One region of the Parabacteroides sp. MSK.9.14 genome, then DNA from elsewhere that is predicted to be linked to it. Evidence: riboswitches for the same ligand, from Rfam matches in the RefSeq annotation. Region 1 holds a riboswitch; the other holds the start of a gene.
The links. A riboswitch is a leader RNA that binds a small molecule or an ion and turns the genes downstream of it on or off. The one in region 1 is predicted to bind cobalamin.
Positions count from the first base shown of each region.

Region 2: it holds a riboswitch for cobalamin, as region 1 does, so the genes downstream of both, KTG12_RS13850 (TonB-dependent receptor) here and KTG12_RS05255 (hypothetical protein) in region 1, are expected to answer to the same signal.

Region 1 is NZ_JAHPXO010000006.1:147,152-150,574, forward strand. Features, by position in the region: gene metH (methionine synthase) at 1-222, opposite strand, end outside; gene smpB (SsrA-binding protein) at 232-693, opposite strand; gene KTG12_RS05250 (YIP1 family protein) at 706-1,272, opposite strand; gene KTG12_RS05255 (hypothetical protein) at 1,304-2,059, opposite strand; cobalamin riboswitch at 2,342-2,539, opposite strand; gene murQ (N-acetylmuramic acid 6-phosphate etherase) at 2,603-3,418, opposite strand.
Region 2 is NZ_JAHPXO010000025.1:53,862-57,284, forward strand. Features, by position in the region: gene atpD (F0F1 ATP synthase subunit beta) at 1-1,043, opposite strand, end outside; cobalamin riboswitch at 1,346-1,604, shown strand; gene KTG12_RS13850 (TonB-dependent receptor) at 1,638-3,423, shown strand, end outside.

The DNA.
Region 1 (3,423 bases):
GGCACCGGCATCCAGATACTGACGGTGGATCGATTTGATCACATCCGGCCGGGTGATACATAACAGGTCGTTATTTCCTTTCAGGTCGCTCATCCAATCGGCAAACTGTTTTCCGCGATAATCTTTCTCGGTCAGTTTAAATCCCTGGACCATCGTACCCATTCCTCCGTCCAGAATCAAAATGCGTTCTTTCAGGAGATTCAAAAATATTTCTTTATCCATAAAGGTTCGTTACCGTTTAAATGCACGATCCATCTCCCGGCGGTCGTCCCGTTCCTTGATAGAGTCGCGTTTGTCATATTCCTTCTTACCTTTGGCAATAGCCACAACGACTTTGGCCAGTCCTTTATCATTAATAAAAAGACGTGTCGGAATAATTGTAAAGCCATTATTGCGGGCAGCGCTTTCAATCTTCCGCAATTCCTTTTTAGTCAGCAACAGCTTGCGGTCACGGCGAGCCGTATGGTTATTGTATGTCCCGTAGAAATATTCTGCCACATACATATTCTTCACCCACAATTCCCCCTTCTCCACAATACAAAACGTATCAACCAGACTCGCCTTTCCCAAGCGTATCGATTTGATCTCCGTACCGGTCAGCACGATCCCTGCCGTAAACGTGTCGAGCAACTCATAATCGAAAGTCGCCCGCTTGTTCTTTATCTGTATGTTATTACTAATCTTCTCTTTCATCTTATTCTCCTATCAAAAACGTAAACCGGGCATCAGCATGGAAAGAATTACCTCGATCAACCAGGGCGTCAGCAAAATCAGACCGGTCGCGGTCCCGACAAACTTCAGGCGTATCTTCTCCTCCACCTGCATATAAGGGCCGGCCCCTTCCCATACGATATAAAATGTATATAACACAAATATACGCAAAAAGAAAAACTCCGGAAGTAACATCAACACGATGTTCAATGCAAACATCAACGAAGACGAATAGCCGACAAAGCGTTGACACAGTTTCATATCCTTCTCCCGTTTGAACCATCCCTGCCAAATCTCATTCAGCAAATAGGAAGCCAGATAAAAGCCGCCGAACGCAGCGACTAATGTCCGGATAGACGACTTCAACGCCAGTTCGACATCAAACTCCTTCCGAGTGAACAGCACGCCTAAAAAAGCAGCAACCGTAACGAATCCGATGAGAGGATACACAAACCGGGATAAAAACTCATCGTCCTTTTCTTCTTTTCTCGTCAGAATATCCCACGCCTTTCCCGGCTGGGAGATGATGGCTACAACCAATTTAAATATCTCTTTATACATTTTTCAATACGCTCGTTTGCTATTTATCATTTTATTTGCCTTTTCCTGTCAAGTCTATTGTAAACACGTCGGAACTTTTCCAGTTTATCGATGCAGAATCCTTCCCGAACGAATATGCATAGTTAATCCGGAACTTCAGTTCATCCGAATGATTCTTTTCCGCCTTTTTCACCAGATCTTCGATATTGAACGCACAAGGAATAATCATCGCCTCGCCTCTTGTCGTGTCCGCCTTGATTCTGATCGTGCGGAGGTAGAGGCTATAAATATTATCGTCTCCCAACAATTTATCCGAATTATAGGACAAAGAGAAACTGTCCACTTGGTTTGCCGGGTGATTGCTTATCTCCGTGAACAGGAACAAATTGCCTCTGATATAAGCGGAACGCGCCTGGAGGGAAGAAAGCAACAGTTCGTCCTTTGCAACAATAGAGGTATCGGTCAACGTATTATAGAAGTTCCAACGATTAACCTCCGAGATCGTATTTTCATAAATAATAGCCTCGGTATAACTGGTATCCGTCCCTGCCCCCATATTGTTTGCGACCCCGTAATCGATGGAATAATCAAACAAAATACATTCTCCGTTTTCCACATTGGCATTCTGGAAGTCTTCCGAAGAGACCACTACGTCCCCCTTGGTATAAATAGCCTTACCAGGTCCGTAACCGGTCACCACTACCCCTGCCTGGTTTGCCATCGTCAATTGGGTGGCCGGGTCTCCCAAACAAGAATTCAACACAACCAAACAAAAGGCCAAAACGCCATATAATACTGTTTTTCTCATTTCCATATACAAATTTGAAGTCGTATTTATCTTCCTCTCTTTATGGAGGAAACGCACAAAGGTACGAAAAAAAGGTTTATACGACAAAAGCCGGAAGATTAATCACACTCATAAAAGGAAAGCATGAATCGAGGCGGAGCTCATCCCACCCACAGATTCATGCCTCTTTTCCTAATTATTATGGCAAAATAATTAAAAACAAGTAAATAGCTACGGGAAACGGAAATAAAGAAAGGCAAAAGCCTACGGCTTCACAGTTCTCTTCCGGCCTATCCTCGAAGCCGTCGAAAAAATATGCGTTGCAGGTCTTCTGACTTACTTCCGGTATGAGCGCCTTCCCAACTCGCGTCAGTGGCATAAAAGAATTGCCCAATCCGTTTTGAAGCTTACAGCAGCGGGACTGTCCGGGATTTGCACCCGATTCCCTTTTAATCCTTTTCCGCAGATTGCGAAGCAGGAACAATGCATGGGACAAATATAAAGATATTTTCCATATATTTCTCATCTTCTTACAGAAAAAAGCTGAAACCGACTCCAGACCCGTTAAGCTTTGCGGTAAGCCTCGACAGCTTCCTGAACGGAGCCGTACATCAACAGCAGATGGCGGGATTGGTTATAGGGAAGATTCAATTCCTCGGCAACCATGCGGGTTCCACGGTCTATAAGTTTCTGATTGGTGAGCTGCATATTGACCATCCGGTTTCCTTTAACCCTACCCAATCGGATCATAACGGAGGTGGAGATCATGTTCAGGATCATTTTCTGCCCCGTGCCGGATTTCATACGGGAACTGCCAGTGACAAACTCCGGCCCGACAATCATTTCGATTGCGATATCGGCCTCCATCGCCATCGGTGAATCTGGATTGCTGGAAATGGAGGCAGTCAGGATGCCCTGTTCACGTGCTTTGCGAAGGGCACCGATCACATAGGGAGTCGTCCCGGAAGCAGCAATGCCGATCACGGTATCCTTCGTATTAACCCGGTGCTCCAACAATTCCTGCCAGCCGCGTTCCTCATCGTCTTCGGCATTCTCCACAGGATTCCGGAGGGCAGTATCGCCACCAGCTATCAAGCCGACAATCAGTGTGGAAGGCATCCCGAACGTCGGGGGGATTTCGGAAGCATCCAAAACTCCCAACCGCCCGCTGGTTCCAGCTCCCAGATAAAAGATCCGTCCGCCCTGCTTCATGCGGGGAACGATCTGCAAAACCAATTCTTCTATTTTGGGGATTGTCTCTCGGACAGCCAACGCCACTTTCTGATCTTCCGTATTGATATCTTCAAGCAAGTCCCGGACGGACTTCCGTTCCAGGTCGTTATAGAGAGAATTCTGTTCCGTTATCTTAATGAATGACATAGCTT
Region 2 (3,423 bases), on a different contig from region 1:
GCCGGGTCCGTCAGGTCGTCTGCTGGCACATAAACTGCCTGAACGGAAGTGATGGAACCTTTCTTAGTGGAAGTGATGCGTTCCTGCATGGCTCCCATCTCGGTGGCCAGTGTCGGCTGGTAACCGACGGCGGACGGCATACGTCCCAGCAGGGCGGATACTTCCGAACCGGCCTGTGTGAACCGGAAGATATTGTCGATAAAGAAAAGGATGTCTCTTGTTTCCCCCTCTGCCGCTAGGTCACGAAAAGACTCGGCGATCGTCAGTCCTGAAAGGGCTACCGAAGAGCGGGCTCCCGGCGGTTCGTTCATCTGGCCGAAGACCAGTGTCGCCTGCGACTTGGCCAGTTCATCATAATCGATCTTGGACAAATCCCAATGACCTGCCTCCATGCTTTTCTTGAATTCTTCGCCGTAGCGGATGACTCCGGATTGGATCATCTCGCGCAGCAGATCGTTTCCTTCGCGTGTACGTTCACCCACACCAGCAAAGACGGAGAATCCGTTGTTCTTCTTCGCGATGTTGTTGATCAACTCCATGATCAGAACCGTCTTTCCTACGCCAGCTCCCCCGAACAGACCGATCTTGCCTCCTTTGGAGTAAGGTTCGAGCAGGTCGATCACCTTGATACCGGTGTATAAGACTTCACGGCTGGTGGTCAGGTCTTCGAACTTGGGCGGTTCACGATGGATCGGAAGAGCCCCTTTCTTGTCGAGTTCGGTCATTCCGTCAATGGGATTCCCCGTTACGTTCATCAAACGCCCTTTTACCTGGTCGCCGACCGGCATCGTGATGGGCGAACCGTGCGAAATGGCTTCCATTCCTCTCTTCAGTCCGTCTGTCGTATCCATCGCTACGGTACGGACCGTGTTTTCCCCAATATGCTGCTGGACTTCCACAATCAGGATTTTTCCATTGGGGCGGGTTATCTCCATTGCGTCGTGGATGCGGGGAAGTGTTATCTTTTCTTCCTTGTCATTATCGAAATGGATGTCCACGACCGGACCGATAACCTGTGAGATATAACCTTTTATTTCTCCCATACAATCTCTTTTTTCCTTAATCCTATTCAAATCTTCAGCTGCAATATTACGAATTATGAATTTCCGAAAACCGGAAATATTACTTTTTGAGTCTTTTTGTACTTAGTTAAATATTCAACTAATTTCAACCTCTTCTAAAATGAACCAATCGAGTTCTGAAATGAACCAAAATAGTAGGAATAGCTTATTTTGTAAACCATAGAGATAGAAGATTCTAAGCATGATATGCCGTTTTGTTGGCGAAAAACAGATGAAATGTTTTACTTTGTTAAATAAAAAGGATTACTCATCTGTTTTTTCTACCTTTGCAATCGGATTATGGTGTAACCGTATTTGCTTCCGCTGACGGTTAGTAAAAGGGAATCCGGTGAAAGTCCGGAGCTGTACCTGTAGCTGTAAGTTCTGAAACCCCGGCAAATCTTGTTGCCACTGGTGGTTCAATTGAGAATTGACAATTTGAACACCGGGAAGGCTGCCGTTAGTTGGTAATTGTCCATTATCAATTATCAATTGAAAAGGGGGGAACAAGCCAGAAAACCTGCCATTATTCGGTATCCGGTTCCTCGGGTAAAGGAACTGATGAATCGAAAAGGTATGCAGAATATATTTGTAAAACGATTGTCGGGCCTGTTATGTGCCTGGCTATTTCCGTTTGCCGCTTTGTATGCGCAGGTAGACACGACGACCTATCACCAGCTTTCGGGTGTCGAGGTGTTAGGAAAGGTACGCCCTTCCACCACCCGTGAGAGTACACCGCTTCAGGTGATGGACAAGGCTGGGATCGAACGGCTCGGTGTGCAGGACTTGTCGGAAGCCGTAAAACGCTTTTCCGGTGTGACCGTACAGGATTACGGAGGTATAGGAGGTTTGAAAACCGTTTCCGTCCGCAGCCTCGGTGCCAAACATACGGCTGTCTGCTATGACGGGGTGACGGTCACGGATGCACAGAGCGGCCAGGTGGATATCAGTCGCTTTTCACTGGACAATGTCGATATGATCTCCCTGTCGATCGGTCAGGCCGACGACATCTTCCAGACGGCACGGATGTACGCTTCGGCAGGGGCGTTGAGCATAAAGACTGCGGCTCCCCTGTTTAAGGAAAAATCTTATAATGCTTATGTGAAACTGAAAGGAGGTTCATTCGGATTGTTCAACCCGGTGGTACGTTATGAGCAGAGAATAGGAAATCGGTGGTCCGCATCTCTGCATGCAGATTGGTTGAGTGCAAAAGGAGATTATCCTTTTACACTGATAAATGGTAAGGAGGTTACAGAAGAAATCCGTAAGAACAGCGATGTTCAGTCTCTTCGTCTGGAAGGAAATGTGTATGGTCATTTCGGACGGGGTGGAAAATTGAATGGCAAGGTTTATTATTACGATTCGGAACGGGGACTTCCCGGTTCGGTAATTCTTTATAATAGCAATGCCCGTGAACGGGTATGGGATAATGACTTTTTTACACAGCTTCATTATGAGAACGAATGGTTTGATCGCTTGAAATTCCAGGCAAATGCCAAATACAATTATTCGTTCAGCAAGTATCGCGATATCAGCAATAAATATTCCGGAGGCAAACAGGAAGATCTGAATACTCAAAACGAATATTACGGATCGGCAGGAATTTTGTATACGCCCTGTTCTTATGTCTCTTTTTCGTTGAATACGGATATCGCGCGGAATACTTTGGTAAACAATTTCGTAAATACTCCGACTCCCAAACGTTGGACTTCGCTTACCGCATTTGCCGCACAATATAAAAGCCCGGTGTTGACAGCTACAGCCAGTTTGCTGAGCACTTATATAACGGACAAGGTTGAGAATGGAGATAGGCCGGCAGATAAGAAAAGGCTTTCTCCGGCAGTAAGTATCTCCTGGCGTCCGTTCCAGGAACAGTCTTTTCGTATTCGGGCTTCTTATAAAGATATATTCCGTGTCCCGACTTTTACGGATCTGTATTATCTGCGTATGGGGAATGTCAATTTGAAACCGGAAAAAGCAACTCAATATAATATCGGGTTTACATGGAATGATGAGATAAGTCCTTTTATACGCCTGTTAAGTGTTTCTGTTGACGGCTATTATAATAAGGTAAGTGATAAGATTGTCGCCATTCCGAATATGTACATCTGGAAAATGATGAATATGGGAGAAGTGGAAATAAAGGGGATAGATGTAAATCTAAGTGCCAATATACCTTTATATAAGACTTTTTCCCTCTTGCTCTTGTCTGCTTATAGCTACCAGGATGCGATCGATGTAACTGACCCGGAAGAAAAAAACTATAAGAACCAGATACCTTATACCCCACGGCATTCGGGGTCTGTTTCGGCATCATTGGAAAACCCTTGGGTGAATGTGACCTATACGCTTGTGGCAGCAG